3 regions of the Levilactobacillus sp. genome follow, and region 3 is predicted to be linked to each of the others. Evidence: predicted binding sites of a transcription regulator. Region 3 holds the regulator's gene; each other region holds the start of a gene.
The links. The regulator HrcA, encoded in region 3, represses chaperone genes, less so after heat shock. The targets are predictions, from matches to a motif close to TTAGCACTCNNNNNNNNNGAGTGCTAA.

Region 1 (6,350 bases), on a different contig from region 3:
TCCCCAACTGGGATAGACGTCTTTTCTTCGACGATGTCTTGCATGTCTTTAACGGTGACCGTTGCCGACTGGTTTTGATCAGCGTTCTTGGCGTCTTCCTTAGACTTTTCTAACTTGTTGACTTGATCACGGTAGTAGGCGGCTTTTTCGTAGTCTTCCTGCTTCAAAGCGGCCTGCTTTTGGTCCTCAGCACTCTTGATCTTTTCATCAATGGCCTTAGGATCAGCCACGTTGATCGTCAAATTCTTCCGTGAGCCGGCTTCATCCAACAGGTCAATGGCCTTGTCAGGTAAGAACCGGTCTTGGATGTAACGATCGGACAACCGCACGGCCGCCTCAATGGCGTCATCCGTGTAGTGAACGTGGTGGTAATCTTCGTACTTCTTTTGGATGCCTTGTAAAATCTTGATGGCTTCATCAGCGCTCGGTTCGTCGACCGTGACCGGTTGGAACCGCCGGGCGAGGGCTTGGTCCTTTTCAATATCTCTGTATTCATTTAAAGTCGTGGCCCCGATGAGTTGGAAGTCACCCCGTGCCAAAGCGGGCTTCAAGACGTTACCCGCGTCCATACCACCTTCAGCGTTGCCGGCACCCATGATTTCATGGATTTCGTCAATGAAGAGGATGATGTCCGGATTACTCTGGACTTCCTTCATCAGTTGTTGCATCCGTTGTTCAAATTGCCCGCGGATCCCGGTTCCTTGAACCAAAGAGACCACGTCCAACCGAATAATTTGCTTGTTGGCTAATTTTTCAGGAACGTTGCCTTCAACAATGCGTTCCGCAAGGCCTTCGATGACGGCCGTCTTCCCAACACCGGCTTCCCCAATCAAAACGGGGTTGTTCTTGGTCCGGCGGTTGAGAATTTCGATGACTTGAGCCGTCTCCTTGTCCCGACCAATGACGGGATCAACCTTACCGTCCTTTGCCAGCTGGGTCAGGTTCAAGCCGTACTGACTGAGTAGGCCATTGCCCTTACCGCCGTTGTTGCCGGTCGGTTGGGTCGGTTGACCAGGCTGCGCACCGGATTGCCGGTAGTCAGCTTGTTCATTGCCGTTGCCGCCTTGCATTGCCCGGAAAATATCATCCAGGTTGCCAAAGCCGAATGGATCTTGTGCCATACGGCCACCTCCATTTCCAGAATCGTTTTGTTGCTGCTTAAGCAGTTGGTAACAATTTTGGCATAGGTCAACTTGTTGCCGCTGCCCGTTCACGCTCATGTACAGGTGAATCGTTGCTTCATTGCGGTGGCAATTTTGACATAGCATCTTGTCGTCTCCTTTCTTGCCTGGAATTCTCGTGGGAGCTCCCCACGCAGGTCCGTTCGAAAGGGTTTGACCTTTCTTGACCATTGACCACATTATACCGCGTTCGCGTCCCCGTGCAAGTAATTTGTTTCGGGGCACAAGCGGTGCAAAGTGGGGCATCTCCAGCGAACATTTTCATTCTAGCACTCTCCTAGGTAGAATGCTAAAATCACCACTTGAAAACGGCCAAATCTTGCAAAACGGGGTACTTTTGGGCGGTCAATGGTTGGCAGGTTCCCCGGGGAGTGGGGGCCGTTGGTGGCGAAAAATTGCCGCGGACCGGCGTAGGGGCGGCCACCAACCTTGGCGCAGCCGATAGCGTTGCGGCTGAATGGTTTAAGGGTTGGCGACCTTACTAACGATGTTAACTAGAAGTTGAAGCTAAAGTTAATGCGTTGGTTGCCGTAACAGCTGTGTTCTGACACCTAAAATTGGCGAACGGTAGGCGGCCAGTCCACATTGTAAGGCTGAAAGCGACTACTTTTGACGCCATGAGTCGCATGATCATCATAGTTCCAGTTGATTTTCGCCTTTCACCCTTCAGCGGTGTTAAGATGAAAGAGTGGTGTGACCGGGTAAAACCGGGTATACTGGAAGTCTTAGGTCAGCGGAGCGAAGGTGGTCAGCCGGCGAACGTCCAGATGGTCGCTTGAGCCCATGTTGGCTATTTTCAGATGATGCTAAAGAGGAGGCAGAAAAAATTGGCAAAAGATTTTACCGCGCTGATGAATCAGCTCAAGAATAAGGAACTGGATGAATTTGAAGTGACCCCGGAAGAATTTCCCGCCTTTCAAAAAGCCTTCATGGCCTTTGAAACCCGAAAACGGGTCGTGGGTCAAGCCCACAAGGGGGGCAAGCTCATCTACCGTTACGATGATGGCGGCAAAAATGATGCTGAATCATGATTATTTGATGTAAGCGGTTCATGAATGCTTGTAATTTGGGGTTGAGATTGATATTCTTAGAAGGTAGGCGTAACTCACAAAATGGTTGTTTGACCCATGCGCAAGGTCGAGGTGAGTCACGTTCGGCAAGAAATCAACCTAAGCTTAAAGGAGATCGATCAATTATGGAAAAACGCGAATTTCGTGTCACTGCAGAAACTGGTATCCACGCCCGTCCAGCAACGTTATTAGTACAGGCTGCTAGCAAGTTCAACTCAGAAGTTAGCTTACAATACCAAGACAAGTCCGTTAACTTGAAGTCCATCATGGGCGTTATGTCCTTAGGTGTTGGCCAAAACGCCAGCATCACCATCACGACTGACGGCGACGATGAAGCAGATGCCATGAAGGCAGTGGCTGAAACGTTGAAAAAAGAGGGTTTATCTGACTAATGAGAGCGATGCTCAAGGGAATTGCCGCCAGTGATGGGGTGGCTTGCGGCCGGGTTTACCGGTTTGTTGAACCAGACCTGCGCGTTAAAAGACGGTCAATCACTAATCTTGATTACGAATTAAATCGATTCCATCAGGCCCTTGAAGCAGCCGTCTCAGAAGTCGAGACGATTAAAACTCGAGCAACTAAAAACCTGGGCGCTGATAGTGCCCAGGTTTTTAGTGCCCACATTGAGATGCTCCAGGACCCGGAATTCATTGGGGCCATTGAAACCCAAATCAAGACCGAACACATCAATGCCGAAGTGGCGTTGGCCGGTGTAGCGGCGACTTACGAGACCAAATTAAAGGCCCTGACCAGTACGTATATGCAAGAACGTGTCAGTGATTTGCATGACGTGACTAAGCGACTCACGGCCCATTTGCTCGGGGTGCGCTTGCCTGACCTGGCGTTACTGAAGGAACCCGTGGTTGTGGTCACCCATGACCTGATTCCCAGCGACACGGTTTCGGTCGATGCCAAGTACATCCTGGGGTTCGTCACGGACCTGGGTGGCCGGACGTCCCACTCGTCGATCTTAGCGCGGTCGTTGAATATCCCCGCAGTCGTGGGGACCCAATCGGCGACGACTGAGTTACAGGAGGGGGCGACGGTCATCGTTAACGGCTCGCGCGGCACGGTCATCAGTGAACCGACCAAGCCGGAGCTGGCGATGGCCAAGCAAGCCATGCAGGACCGCACGGCGAACATGAAACGGCTCGCGACGTTGCGGCATCACACCACGACCAGTCAAGATGGCATGGGGGTGGTGTTGGCGGCTAACGTCGGCACGGTCAATGATCTCCCCAATATTTTACAGAATGGGGCGGAGGCAATTGGCCTCATGCGCACGGAGTTTCTCTACATGGATAGCGATCAGCTCCCCACGGAAGATGAACAGTTCGTGGCTTATCGCCGGGTCGTTCAATCCTTAGCGCCGCGACCGGTGGTGATTCGGACGCTCGATATCGGGGGCGATAAGCCGTTGCCGTATCTGAAGCAAAAGCCGGAAGCCAACCCCTTCTTGGGAGCCCGAGCGATTCGGCAGAGCTTGGCGCACCAAAACATCTTCCGTAGTCAGCTACGGGCCTTGTTGCGGGCCTCGGCTTTTGGGAATCTGCGGATCATGTTTCCAATGATTGCCACGCTAGACGAGTTGCGCCAAGCCAAGGCCATTTATGATGATGAGCGGACCAAACTGACCGCGGCCAAGGTGCCCATGGGGAAAGTGAAAGTGGGCATGATGGTCGAGGTCCCCGCGGCGGCAATGCTGGCGGACCGGTTTGCCCAAGAGGTCGACTTCATGAGCATTGGGACCAACGACCTGATTGGCTACACGATGGCCGCGGATCGCACGAACCAAGACGTGGGGTACCTGTACCAGCCGTACCATCCTGCGATTTTGCGGTTGGTCGACCGGATCATCACGGCCGGTCACGCGGCGGGGATTCCTGTGGCGATGTGCGGCGAAATGGCCGGCGACCCGATTGCGGTGCCCCTGCTATTGGGGATGGGCTTAGACGAGTTTTCCATGGGCGCGGGGTCGATCCTAAGGACACGACAGCTGATCAGTCAGCTAAACGCCAAGGAACTCCAATCTCTCGTTGAGACGGTCTTAAACTCAGCCAGCACTAGCCAGGAGGTCGTGACGATGGTCCAAGCGGCGGTGCCTGATGTGTTGAATCAAACGGATTAATATAGAAAAATTAAAAGAGTGTGCAAAAAGGCGATTAGCAGCCTTAAGCGGAACCGGCTGTCTTTTGGCGCACGTTTCAGCTATGTAAGGGTAGCACGAAGAGCCTGGGAGGTCTGTCCCAGGCTCTTATTTTTTATGGTGGGGGAAGGGGTGGTGAAATCAGGAACCTACGTCAGTCTGAGGTGAGGCTTGCTGGGCGGACGGTAAGGCGGCCAGTTCCACTTACCACTGTAGTCGCAATGTGCAACAATTAATTTGCCCGCAACTGCCGTTGTAGTTTGCAATCACCTAGGCAAACCCATATAATTATGATGATTGTAAAATGCGTAGTACCTGACTATTTAGCCAAAACACAAGACGCAAGGGGGATTGGCAATGAACATTGGCATATTTACGGATACCTATTTCCCTCAAGTGAGTGGGGTCGCGACGTCCATTAAGACGCTGCGAGATCAATTGGAAAAACAGGGGCACCAAGTCTACATTTTCACGACCACTGATCCACACGTGGAGAAGAACGTGTATGAACGCAACGTGTTTCGGTTCTCGAGTATTCCGTTCGTGTCGTTTACGGACCGCCGTATCGCGGTACGGGGACTGTTTCAGGCCTACCAGATCGCTAAGGAGTTGAATCTGGACGTGGTCCACACCCAAACGGAATTTTCGATGGGGTGGATCGGTAAGTTTGTGGCCCGCAATCTGGAGATTCCGTGTCTGCACACTTACCACACCATGTATGAAGACTATTTGCATTACGTGGCCAACGGGAAGATCTTAAAGCCCGTTCACGTTAAACAGGGGACATTGGCGTTTTGTTATCACTTAACTGGCGTGGTGGCGCCTAGTGATCGGGTGCTGACGACCTTGACGGATTATGGCGTCAAGGCGCCGATCCGGGTAATTCCGACCGGGGTCAACTTGCACCAATATGAGCAACCCGACACGGCCAATTTGCGCCGGCAGCTGGGCTATGCCCCGGACACCCCGGTCATCTTGTCGCTGAGTCGGTTGGCTTATGAGAAAAATATCAAGGCCAGCATCACGGCACTGGGCCGTATCTTGGAACAAGTGCCCAATGCCCAGCTCCTGATCGTGGGGGATGGTCCGGCCAAAGAAGACCTGGAGGCGCAAGCTCAGGCATCGGGGTACAACGACCACATTACCTTTACCGGTGAGGTCAACAACGATGAGGTCTTTCGTTACTATCACATGGCTAACGTCTTTTTGTCGTCCTCGGATTCCGAATCCCAGGGGTTGACGTACATCGAAGCCATGGCGGCCGGAACCAAGATCGTGGTCATGACCAGCCCGTACACCGACGAGTTACTGTCGAGCCGGACACTGGGGGTCACGTTTACGACCCAAGATGAGATGGTGACCAATGTCGTGGATTACCTGCTACACGGGGATGAAGAGCAGGATCCGGACCTGCTGGCGCGCAAATTGGCGGAGATTTCCGCGGATACGTTTGGCCAACACATCATTGAGTTTTATCAAGATGCCCAGGCGAGCTACGAGCAGTCGCACGAGGATACCCCGGATTTTAGTGATTAGAGGAGTTATTGAATGTTAAAAATCAACATGTTTTCTGCGGCTGATTCCGTCAAGGGTCAGGGTGTGGGGAGTGCCTACAACGAACTCATGAATTTACTGGCGACACGGTTGGACCAAGACTTCGACGTGTCGGTGAACAGCTATCGCCGAGTCGACTTGACCCATTACCACACGATCAATTTTTCCTACTACCTGTCGACGTTTCTGCCCCATCGTGGGCGCAAGATTGGCTACGTCCACTTCTTGCCCGAGACCTTGGAGGGGAGTCTCAAGATCCCTCAACCGTTCCGGGCGATTTTTTACAAATACGTGATTGCTTTCTATAAACGTATGGATCACATCGTGGTGGTCAACCCGACCTTTATTCCCAAGCTGGAAGCAGTCGGGATTCCGGCCGATAAGGTGACCTATATTCCC
Region 2 (6,350 bases), on a different contig from region 3:
AGTTATTTCTTCAAGTGATAGTTATAAGTGGAAACAATAATGTTTTCCCGTGAATTCAAGACGGTCCGTAAGCGCAACGCTGTTTGGTTATGCAAGACGTTTTGCCAAGGGTGCCGAGGAACGAATTGTGGGACCAGGACGGTCGTCGTAAAGTTACGTTCCGCCGCGCGTTTGGCAATCACATCGCAGAATCGCAGCGTTGGCGTGGCGATGGAGCGGTAAGACGAGTGGATATCCACGAACCGGATGTCCGGGAACTCTTCCTTGAATTCCTGTGCCGTCTTGTGTTCCTTCTCCGGATTCTCATCGAAGGACACGTGCATCGCGATGACGTAATCGCCGATTGACCGGGCGTAGTTGATGGCTCCGGACGTCACCCGGGTGATGTTGCTGACCAACACGATGACGGTCGCCCCATCATACTCGTGAATGTCGGCCCGTTCTTTTTCCGCGACCCGCAGTTGCTTGGCAACGTTGTGGTAATGGCCATTGATGCGGTAGAACAGCAGCAAAATCAGCGGCATGATGATCAGGTAAGGCCAGACGTTGGCAAAGTGCAACAGCAGTAAGAAGACCACCAGCACCAGCGAAATCAAGGCCCCTAGTAAGTTGATCAACGATTTGCCGATCCACCAGCCTTCACGCGTCCGGAACCAGTGAATAATCATCCCGGATTGGGACAGCGTAAACGGCACGAACACCCCCACCGCATACAGTGGAATCAGTAAGGTCGTTTGCCCGTGGAAAATGAAGATCAGCACGATGGCGCCGACCGCCAAGGAAATAATCCCGTTGGAGTACCCTAACCGGTCACCCCGGTCCAGGTAAGCGTGCGGGAGGAATTTATCCTTGGCCAGGTTGTAAGCCAAGATGGGAAAGGCCGAAAACCCGGTGTTGGCAGCCACGGCCAAAATCAAAGCCGTTGACAATTGTAATAAGTAGTAGAACACCCCGTGACCAAATACACCGACCCCGATTTGTGACAGGACCGTTTGGTTACTCTGGGGCCGAATCCCCATGTAGTAACTCAGATAGGTAATCCCAGCGAAGAAGATCGCCAGGATACCGGCCATGATAGCCAAGGTCGCGGCCGCGTTGTGACGCTTGGGTTCCTTGAAGTTTGGCACCGCATTACTGATGGCTTCGACCCCAGTCAGTGAGGATGACCCGGACGAGAAGGCCCGGAAGAACAGCAACAGGGTCATGCCTTGAACCGGTGCACCCAACGAAGCGGAGGCGTGATACGTAATGTTTCCGCTCATGATGTTGTACAGGCCCACGCCAATCATCACGATGATCATGACAATGAATAGGTAGACCGGCACCGTCAGAAATGCCGCCGATTCGCGCATCCCCCGTAAGTTTAGCAGCATAATGCCAATGACAATTAAAACTGACACCAACACGGAATACGGATACAGCGCCGGAATCGCCGAGGTAATCGCCTCGGTCCCGGAAGTCGTTGAAACCGCCACGGTCAGCATATAATCAACCAGCAGTGAGCCCCCAGCGACTAACCCGGCCGATTGGCCCCAGTTGGTGCTAGCAACCACATACGCCCCACCCCCGGAAGGATAGGCGTGAATGATTTGCTGGTATGAAAGCGTGATCGCAAATAACAGAACCAAGACCAAAGCCGCAACCCACAATTGATACATCAACGCGGCTGCTGATAAGGTAATCAGGACTGTCGTAATTTGCTCAGTACCATAAGCCACGGAGGATAACGCATCAGATGACAACAAGGCTAACGCTTTAAACTTGGTTAGCGACTGACCGCCCTCGTCCATGGTCTTGAGGGGTTTCCCAATTAAAACCCGCTTTAAATAACGCCACATGACTATTTACTCCTTATCTCCACAAATAATGAAAACGGGACCAGGCCCGTTAAATAATAGCTTGTTTCAGTCAAATCTGAATGTGCAGTAAGTCTACTACAACTAGCTCCACATTACCACAATTCTAGCAGTTCGCAACCGTAGAATTGTTTAGCGAACTTATCCATTATCCGGCAAAGTCTGGCAGAAATAAAGACTTTCTTTTTGCCAAATTTTGTTGCTACCCTGTTGGGTTGAATTTCAGCCGGTCTTTGGTTGTTACGTAGGGGGTACTGGCCGCCTTACCGTTCACTAGAGATGAGTTGGAACGTCATCGTATAGATGCAGACCTAGCCGAGGCGTTTCAGCTAGTGGTGCCTCTTAGCAACTGAAATTTCTGAGACCCTTCCCCTATTTCAGCGACAATGCTTGATTCTAACGCTAAGTCGCCCCACATTCAAGCTAAAGCTGAACTTTCTACCAACTAAAGGGTGAACGGCGAACATCAGCTAAAACGCTTGTTATCCTGCGACTCATGGCGTTAAAAATAGTCGCTTACAGCCGCACACTGCGAACTGGACCGCCTGCCGTTCGCTAAATATGGGGTAGAACGCGGGAATGGGCCGAGGCCAAAGGGCGGTCTCAAAGTGGCCTCATAGCCGAAACGTGCGCCGACAGGCACCTGGTTCCACTTAAGACTGCTAGGCAGTTAACCGCCTGTTGGCACACTCTTTTTTCAGCTGCCAACAAAAAAGAAGCCTGAACCCGCAAGTTCAGACTTCTCGTCAATCATTTTTAATTAAATGCAGCTTACATCATGCCGCCCATACCTGGGTTAGCAGCTGGGGCTGCAGGTGCTGGGTTGTCTTCTGGCTTTTCAGCGACAACAGCTTCAGTCGTCAACAGCAAAGCAGAAACAGAAGCAGCGTTTTGAAGTGCAGAACGAGTAACCTTGGTTGGGTCAGTGATGCCGGCCTTAACCATGTCTTCGTACTTGTCGTCTGCGGCGTTGTAGCCAATACCTGGCTTTTCGCTCTTCAAGTGTTCAACGACAACGGAGCCTTCAACACCAGCGTTTTGTGCGATTTGGCGAACTGGTTCTTCCAAAGCACGCAGCACGATGTTCACACCGGTCTGTTCGTCGCCTTCAGCGTCAACCTTGGCTACGTCACCAATGACGTTGATCAAGGCAGTCCCACCACCAGCAACGAAGCCTTCTTCAACGGCGGCACGGGTCGCGTTCAAGGCATCTTCAATCCGGTATTTACGTTCCTTCAATTCAGTTTCCGTAGCGGCACCGACACGAACGACGGCAACCCCACCGGATAACTTAGCCAAACGTTCCTTCAGCTTGTCGCGGTCAAAGTCAGAAGTCGTTTCTTCAATCTGACCCTTGATTTCAGCAACCCGAGCAGCGATTTGGTCCTTAGCACCAGCACCTTCAACGATGGTGGTGTCATCCTTAGTCACGTTGACCTTTTGGGCTTGACCTAATTGATCAATGGTCGTGTCCTTCAAGTTCAAGCCTAAGTCATCGGTAATCACAGTCCCACCCGTTAAGGTTGCGATATCAGCCAATTGGGCCTTACGACGGTCACCAAAGCCAGGCGCCTTGACAGCAACCACGTTGAAGGTCCCACGCATCTTGTTCAAGACCAAGGTAGGTAAGGCTTCACCGGTGATGTCATCCGCGATGATCAACAGTGAACGGCTTTGTTCAACAACGGATTGCAGCAATGGCAAGATGTCTTGGATGTTGCTGATCTTCTTGTCAGTGATCAAGATGTAAGGGTTATCGAGGTTAGCTTCCATCTTATCGTTGTCGGTAACCATGTATTGAGACATGTACCCACGATCGAATTGCATCCCTTCAACAACGTCTAAGCTGGTATCAACCCCACGAGATTCTTCAATAGTGATGACCCCATCGTTACCAACCTTTTCCATGGCGTCAGCAATTAACTTACCCGTTTCCTTGCTAGCGGATGAAATGGAAGCGATTTGGGCGATATCGTCCTTAGTCTTAACGTCGATAGACATCTTGTGCAGCGCCTTAACAGCGGCGTCAGTTGCCTTTTCGATCCCGCGACGGATACCAACAGGGTTGGCACCGGCCGTCACGTTCTTCATACCTTCGTTAACGATGGCTTGGGTCAATACCGTAGCGGTCGTGGTCCCGTCACCAGCGATGTCGTTGGTTTTAGAAGCAACTTCGGAAACCAACTTGGCACCCATGTTTTCGAAATGGTCATCGAGTTCGATGGCCTTGGCAATCGTGACCCCATCGTTCGTGATGGTTGGGTTGCCGTAGCTTTGTTCCAAGACAACGTTACGACCCTTAGGCCCTAAGGTGGTCTTAACCGTGTCAGCTAACTTGTCAACACCGGCCAGCATTTTGCTGCGTGCATCTTCAGAGAATTTCAGTTCTTTAGCCATTTTCTACATTCACCTCATACTAAATTTTTTAAATAATCTCTCGTATTAGTGGGAAAGAAATTAATCAACGACAGCGACTAAATCCTTTTCGTGTAAAACAAGGTAAGTCTTGTCGTTGTACTTAACTTCCGTACCGGCGTACTTGTCGAACAATACCTTGTCGCCAACCTTAACAGCTGGGGCTACCTTATCGCCATTGTCTAACACACGGCCATCACTTACAGCAACAACGTTAGCCGTTGAAGGCTTTTCCTGCGCATTACTTGCTAAAACAATGCCGCCAACCGTCGTTTCTTCTTCTTGTGGTTGATCTAAAATGACGCGGTCTCCTAATGGTTTTAACACTTGAATCCCTCCAATAAACTTACTTTTTAGCACTGTTAGCACTTGACTAACATAAGTGCTAATCACAATATCTAATATATGGTTTTTCGTTCTAAAAATCAAGGAATTTGGCAAACAATTTGAAGAGTGCTAACGGCCCGGTTCGCCTAGCCCTTGCGGCTCTAAGCGAAATCCTTCATTCTATGATTTTTCTAATATCCGGCTGGACTGGCTGACGGGTTGGTAATCACCTGGCTGAAGGTTGAAACTGAAATTAACGTGCTGATTGTCGTAATGACGGTGTTCCGATATCTAAAATTGGTCAAACCAGGCGCCTGCGTCAGCCAGGGTTCCGCCTGCTATGGGGAACACCTTCAGCCTGAGGAGCGGTCTTCCGGTTCGCTTGAAAGCCTGGCAAGACCACCAGTCTCTCAAGTCGTCCCGCGCTGTAACCTGGCAAATAACGCCAGGTAACACCGCCGACACAGCCGGCTCCGCCCTGGCTGCCTCCGGCAAGGTTGACGGTTATCAGTAACACTGTGTTAATGAAAGACTAGTTGTCAATGTAGCTACTACCTGGGATTAAAGCAACTGTTACTAGCACGCACTACCGTAGCCGAGAGTGCGCCAACAGGCAACTGTCGTCACACTCTTTTTAAACGGCAAGCGGCCAGTGATTCCTTGCTCACCAATCCGTTTAGCCCGTTGTTTATAGCTGAACTTTCACAAGTCTGATTTGTGAAGGACATTTAGCGGTCCTCGAACTGACTTTTCTGGTGGCGTTTTCACAAAGCGTAAACAAAAAGTCGTAATCCCCCAAAAGATTACGACCCCGTTCTATTCTTTGCTGTTGTAGTGTTCCAAGAAGTAAATCAACGTTTGTAATTCGTTGGTCAAGTCCACGTTTTGGACCCGGACGTCCTTGGGTACCGTGACCCGCAATGGCGTGAAGTTCAAAATTCCCTTCACCCCACCGGCGACGGCATCATCCGTGACGGATTGGGCGACGTCGGACGGCACCGTTAAGATAGCGACCTGAATCTGTTGTTCTTCCAGCTGTGTCCGCAATTCCGTCATCGGATAAATTGGCACACCGCTTTGAATCGTGTTGGCAATGTCGGCGTTCACGTCAAAAGCGGCGCTGATCCGGACGTTGCCATCCTGGTGGAAGTTAAAGTTCAACAGGGCATGACCCAAATTTCCGACCCCGATTAAGGCCACGTTGGTCAGCCGATCTTGGTTCAGAATCTTCTTGAAGAATTTAATTAAACTTTCAACATCGTAGCCGTACCCCCGCTTACCCAGGGCACCGAAGTACGAAAAGTCTCGGCGAATGGTGGCAGAGTCAACTTTGACCGCCTCAGATAATTCAGTCGAGGAAACACGCGTCTTGTCCGCGTCCAACAGGATATTCAAGTAGCGGTAGTAAATGGGGAGCCGCTTAGCTGTGGCGCGGGGAATCTTTTGTTCTGTCAAAAACGAGACCTCCTAATCAATCTTGCTGGTCACTGCCAGTCTGGCAATAACCATTTCTCTAAATGACAATCTGATTGTGAAATTTACTTTCTTACAAATTATAGCATAACCGCCCGCCTTGTGAAAGAAATTGCAATACTTTTTCACAATTCTTTAGGAATTTCGGTCTAATTGCAGAATATGCTAAAATAGACCTACTGAGGTTTTGACTGAAAGGCACCCAAACTGCCGCGTAAACCAAAGATTTTCAAGATATCTCAATTACCCTAAAAATAATGAATACCCCATCAAGGAGGT
Region 3 (6,350 bases):
CCGCAGGAATTCGTCGACCATTATTTGGTGGCGTTCCACACGGTGGCGGCCGTGGCCGGATTTGACCACACCTATGGCAAGAAGGACGTGGCCAACATGGCGCACCTCCCTGAGTACGCCCAGGGGCGCTTTGACGTGGTCACGGTGCCCGAAGAAGCCAGCGGCGACGAAAAGGTCAGCTCCACGCGGATTCGGACAGCCATGCGCGCCGGGGACGTGGACCTGGTGAATCAATTACTGGGGTACACGTATCGCTCGACCGGCCTGGTGGTGCATGGCGAGGCCCGGGGGCGGACTATCGGCTACCCCACGGCCAACGTGATGGCACCGCAAGACGAATGGATCCCAGGTATTGGCATTTACACGGCCCGGTTGAAGGTCGGGGCCATCTGGTACCCTGGGATGGTCTCTGTGGGCCGCAACGTGACCTTTGGGGATGACCGGCCCATCACGGTCGAAATGAACCTCCTGGACTTCCAGGGCAACCTGTACGGCGAGCCGGTCGAAGTCGAGTGGCACCACCGGTTACGCGGTGAGGTCAAATTCGCCGACGCCAACGGCCTAGTCGCCCAGTTAAAACAAGACGAAGCGGACACGCGGGCCTATTTCCAACAGGTCGCCACGCGTGAATCGTAAACTGAAGGTTATCAATTGAAACGATTGTGATCGTGCAACCCATAGCATCAAAAATAGGCGATTTCAGCCTCACAATGTGAGCTGGCCGCCTACCGTTCGCCAAATAGGGGTTGGAACGCTGGGGCGGGTCGCGCCAAAGGGCGGTCTCGCCGTCTCGCTTTGAGCCGAAGAACACGTCTCAAAGTGGCCTCGTAGCTGAAACGTGCGCCAACAGGCAACTGGTTCCGCCGATTTTAGGTGTCAGAATACCGTCATTATGGCAATCAGCGTGTTAATTTTAGGTTCAACCTTCAGTCATAAATTAGGTAAAGGACTTAGCCAACTCGTTACGGGGTGGCTAAGTCTTTTTTGCGGGTTTCGAATCGACCACGCTGACAAATGCCGATGAGTGACGATTAATCGGTAGAGAGTATTGAGCAGGGAGCATTGATGAAGTGGCAATTCCTCGCACCCGATAAGGCGGTCAGTTGCCACAAGCGCCACTGAAAACGCTGTATTCTAAGCGAATTCTAAAAAATTAGCACTTAATGCCAACGATTGCTAAAAATTCTACCAGATTTCTTGACTTCAAAACCCGGTTTTGCTACATTATATATGTGACTTAGCACTTGTGTTGTTTGAGTGCTAAAAAAGGGGTGATTGTGATGCTTTCAGAAAGACAAATGATGATTCTGCGAGCCGTTGTCCGCGACTTTACCAACACTGGTGTGCCGGTGGGGTCCAAGGCATTAGCCAAGCAGTTACCCATCCACGTAAGCTCAGCGACAATTCGTAATGAAATGGCGGCGTTGGAAGAACAGGGCCTGATCAAAAAGACCCATTCCTCTTCCGGTCGGATTCCTTCGGTTGAAGGGTACCGGTATTACGTTGACCATTTGGTAAAACCCGATCCGCTACGACCCAATGATATTGACGTGATTCAATCCTCGTTAGGCGGCGATTTCCACAAGATTGACGAAATTATTTCGCAATCGGCCACGATTTTGTCTAACCTGACGAGTTACACCGCGTTTACGTTGAAGCCGGAATTAAAGGATAGTCGGCTCAGTGGGTTCCGGTTGGTCCCACTCGGTAAGCGGCAAGTGATGGCCATCCTCGTCACCGATAGTGGTGATGTGGAGAACCAGACCTTTGACGTGAGTGAGTCCGTTACCGGCGATCAATTAGAGGCCGTCGTTCGGCTGATCAATGATCAGTTGGTCGGGTTGACGCTACCAGAAGTGGTTCAAAAGCTGCAGGCGGACATTCCGATGAAGATTGCCAACTACCTGCAGAGTCCGGAAGGTTTTCTGGATATTTTCGGCGACGTTTTGACGCGAGCCGCCCAAGAGCGGTTTTACGTTGGTGGTCGCTTGAATCTATTGAACTTCTCGCAGGATAGCGATGTTGATTCACTGAAGTCGCTGTATTCATTGATCGACAAGACCGATGATATCGCCAACGTCTTGGGGCAACCGCGGGACAACATTTCCGTGCAAATCGGTAATGAAATGACCAACGATGCCTTGAGAAACTTCAGCCTGATCACCGCCACCTACGACGTGAACCAGCATGGTAAGGGTATGATCGCCATTTTAGGGCCGACCCGCATGCCGTATTCACGGATGTTGGGAATTGTCGGTGCGTTTCGTGAAGAGCTCGCGAAGAAACTGTTAGATTACTATCGGTTCTACGACGAGTAAAGAAAGGGAGGTTTTTTATCGTGGCTGACAAGCAACAACCATCCACTGATGATGAAACTGCGGCAAAGGCCGCCACTACAAAGCAAGACCCAGACAAGACTGAGCAAGCCACACCGGCGGACGCAAAGCCCGCTGACAAGCCCAAGCCAACGGTCACGGCAGAGGCTTTAGCTGCCGTTCAAAAGAAGGCTGACGACTTTGAGGACAAGTACCTGCGTGCCGAAGCGGAAGTGCAAAACATGCAGACCCGTTACCAAAAAGAACAGGCCGCGCTCATCAAGTACGATGGTCAGCAACTCGCTAAGGACGTGCTCCCCGTGATCGATAACCTGGAGCGGGCCTTAGCGGTCGATGCGACCGACGAGACCAGTAAGCAGATCAAAAAGGGTGTGCAGATGACCTACGATCACATGGAAGATGCGTTGAAGCGTAATCACGTGACGGAAATTGCCGCGCTGGGTCAGAAGTTTGACCCAACCTTGCACCAAGCGGTTCAGTCGGTTCCCGTTTCTGACGGCCAAACGGCTGAAACGGTGGTCAACGTGCTCCAAAAGGGCTACCAGCTCAAGGACCGGGTTCTCCGGCCTGCCATGGTTGTCGTGGCGCAATAAATTTATAAATAAAAAACTAAAAAAAGAGGGAATTTTTGATGGCAAGTAACAAGATTATCGGGATTGACTTAGGGACGACCAACTCAGCCGTTGCCGTTCTCGAAGGCAGTACGCCAAAGATTATTGCGAACAAGGAAGGTGCCCGGACGACACCATCCGTTGTTGCGTTTAAAGACGGTGAAACCCAGGTCGGTGAAGTGGCCAAGCGCCAAGCAATCACCAACCCAAACACGATTTCATCCATCAAGAGTCACATGGGTGAAGCTGGCTTCAAGGAAACCATCGATGGCAAGGATTACACGCCAGAACAAGTTTCCGCAATGATCTTGCAACACTTGAAGTCGTTTGCTGAAGACTACATTGGTGACACGGTTGACAAAGCCGTCATCACGGTGCCAGCTTACTTCAACGATGCCCAACGGCAAGCTACTAAGGATGCTGGGAAGATTGCCGGCTTGAACGTTGAACGGATCATCAACGAACCAACGGCCGCAGCCTTGGCTTATGGCTTGGACAAGCAAGACAAAGATGAAAAAGTCATGGTCTATGACCTGGGTGGTGGGACCTTTGATGTCTCCATCCTGGACTTAGGTGACGGGGTCTTCGACGTGCTGTCAACTAACGGGGATACCCATTTAGGTGGGGATGACTTTGACCAAAAGATCATGGACTGGTTGATCGCCGGATTCAAGGACGAAAATGGCGTTGACTTATCTAAGGATAAGATGGCCGTTCAACGGTTAAAGGACGCTGCTGAAAAGGCTAAGAAGGACCTCTCTGGGGTTACCGAAGCACAAATCAGCTTGCCATTTATTTCTGCCGGCGACAATGGCCCACTGCACTTGGAAAAGAGCTTGACGCGGGCGAAGTTCAACGAATTGACGGCTGACCTGGTTGAAAAGACCCGGATCCCCGTTGAAAATGCGTTGAAGGATGCTGACTTACAAGCTAGCGACGTTGACGTTGTTATCTTAAACGGTGGGTCAACGCGGATCCCAGCCGTGCAAGAAGCCGTTCAAAAGTGGACTGGTAAGGAACCTAACCACTCCATCAACCCTGATGAAGCCGTTGCCTTAGGTGCCGCCGTTCAAGGTGGGGTCATCACCGGTGACGTCAAGGACGTTGTCTTACTGGATGTGACGCCATTGTCCTTAGGGATCGAAACCATGGGTGGGGTCTTCACCAAGCTGATCGACCGCAACACCACGATTCCTACCAGCAAATCGCAAGTCTTCTCAACCGCTGCGGATAACCAACCAGCCGTTGATATCCACGTCTTACAAGGTGAACGGCCAATGGCTGCTGACAACAAGACGTTGGGTAACTTCCAACTCGCTGACATTCCAGCCGCACCTCGTGGGGTTCCTCAAATCCAAGTAACGTTTGATATCGATAAGAACGGTATCGTTAACGTTTCTGCTAAGGACATGGGCACCAACAAGGAACAAAAGATCACCATCAAGAGTTCCGACGGCCTGTCCGATGAAGAAGTCGACAAGATGATGAAGGAAGCTAAGGAAAACGAAGCTGCCGACAAGAAGCGTAAGGAAGAAGTCGACACCAAGAACGAAGTCGACCAATTACTCTTCCAGACCGACAAGACGTTGAAAGACGTTAAGGGGAAGGTCTCTGACGACGAAATCAAGAAGGCCGAAGATGCACGTGACGCCCTGAAGAAGGCCCAAGAAGCCAACAACCTGGACGACATGAAGAGCAAGAAGGATGACTTGAATAAGATCATCCAAGACCTCTCTGTCAAGTTGTATCAACAAGCCCAACAAGCGCAACAAGCTCAGGGCGGTGCTGATGGTGCTGCTGGCCAAGCTAGCGGCGACGCTAAGAGCGATGGCAAAGACGGCGACACCGTTGATGGGGACTTCCACGAAGTTCACGACGACGATAACAAGTAATTGCCCCGTTTCACTTTAAGAGAGTGTAGACAAGAAGTCAGAGTCCCTGGGGCTTTGGCTTTTTGTTTCGAGTATGCTATTCTTACTAGTAGCGAAAAATATCGGGTTTGATTGGGAGGAAAAAGATGGCGGAAACGGACTTATATGGCGTACTAGGCGTCGCAAAAGATGCCAGTCAAGCAGAAATCAAAAAGGCCTATCGGAAATTATCAAAGAAGTATCACCCAGACTTAAACAAGGCACCGGACGCGGCGGAGAAATTCAAGGCCGTGCAGGACGCCTACGATGTGTTGGGCGATGAACAGAAACGGGCCAACTATGACCAGTATGGTTCCGCAGACGGTGCTCAAGGCGGCTTCGGTGGCTTTGGCGGCGGTCAACAGGGCGGTTTCGGCGGCTTTGGTGGCGGCGGTGGCTTCGACGACATCTTCAACCAATTCTTTGGTGGCGGTGGCGGTCAACGCAACCCCAACGCCCCTCGGCCAGGTCGGGATCTTCAGTACCAGATGGACTTGAAGTTTGAAGAGGCCATCTTTGGGAAGAAGACCAAGATCAAGTACAACCGCGAGGCCCAATGCCACACCTGTGGCGGTAATGGCGCCAAGCCAGGGACGTCACCAGTCACCTGTCACCAGTGTGGCGGGTCAGGTTACGTGACGACTGAAACCAACACGCCTTTGGGCCGGATGCGCAGCCAACAACCGTGCCCGGTTTGCCACGGTACGGGTCAAGAGATCAAGGAAAAGTGCCCAACTTGTGGCGGTTCAGGTCACGAAGAAGAACGGCATGAAGTGGAAGTCACCATCCCAGCTGGGGTCGATGACGGCCAACAAATGCGGTTGCAGGGTCAAGGTGAAGCCGGCCAAAATGGCGGTGGCTACGGCGATCTGTTCATTATCTTCCAAGTAGAACCGAGTCGTGACTTCCGCCGCGATGGCACCGAGATCTACTTTGATCAAGACCTGTCCTTCATTCAGGCCACCCTGGGTGACGACGTGACGGTCAAGACGGTCCACGGGGATGTCAAGTTGAAGATCCCTGCCGGCACGCAGAGTGGGACGACCTTCCGCTTAAAGGGCAAGGGGGCGCCACGCTTACGTGGGAATGGCAACGGTGACGAACACGTCACGGTCAAGGTCTTGACGCCCAAGAACCTGAACAAGGGTCAACGTGATGCCTTACGAGACTTTGCGAAAGCCAGTGGTGAAACGGTTACTGGCAGTGGCAAAGGAAACTTATTTAACAAAATGCGCGATAAATTCAACGAAAATTAATCGTGTGATAAAAACGTGTATATAGTTGATATATCAGGGTTGCTGAAGGCTTTCAGCAACCCTTTTTTGGACCCAAAAGGACCTTTTTGCCAGGCAAATGAAAAGAAAGAATTAAGGTTGAGTGAGGTTGTTTGCAATCCGGTTTTGGCAATGATATTCTCAAAACATAAGGAGCGTGGTTGGGACCACGAACTCCGCTCTTAGCTGAGTCGATTCGTCGGGGAAGTTGCTGGCTTA

Region 1: a site for HrcA is predicted at 1,448-1,474, ahead of LKH74_RS08790 (ATP-dependent Clp protease ATP-binding subunit). Genes of this name have one in related genera too.
Region 2: a site for HrcA is predicted at 4,634-4,660, ahead of groES (co-chaperone GroES). Genes of this name have one in related genera too.

What each region holds. Positions count from the first base shown of each region.
Region 1 is NZ_JALCJA010000004.1:403,246-409,595, forward strand. Features, by position in the region: gene LKH74_RS08790 (ATP-dependent Clp protease ATP-binding subunit) at 1-1,268, opposite strand, end outside; gene LKH74_RS08795 (hypothetical protein) at 2,009-2,212, shown strand; gene LKH74_RS08800 (phosphocarrier protein HPr) at 2,377-2,643, shown strand; gene ptsP (phosphoenolpyruvate--protein phosphotransferase) at 2,643-4,379, shown strand; gene LKH74_RS08810 (glycosyltransferase family 4 protein) at 4,755-5,933, shown strand; gene LKH74_RS08815 (glycosyltransferase family 4 protein) at 5,946-6,350, shown strand, end outside.
Region 2 is NZ_JALCJA010000005.1:93,595-99,944, reverse strand. Features, by position in the region: gene LKH74_RS09300 (APC family permease) at 3-1,838, opposite strand; gene groL (chaperonin GroEL) at 2,628-4,253, opposite strand; gene groES (co-chaperone GroES) at 4,314-4,598, opposite strand; gene LKH74_RS09285 (redox-sensing transcriptional repressor Rex) at 5,415-6,053, opposite strand.
Region 3 is NZ_JALCJA010000001.1:347,392-353,741, reverse strand. Features, by position in the region: gene ribF (riboflavin biosynthesis protein RibF) at 1-636, shown strand, start outside; gene hrcA (heat-inducible transcriptional repressor HrcA) at 1,281-2,318, shown strand; gene grpE (nucleotide exchange factor GrpE) at 2,339-2,929, shown strand; gene dnaK (molecular chaperone DnaK) at 2,968-4,839, shown strand; gene dnaJ (molecular chaperone DnaJ) at 4,965-6,113, shown strand.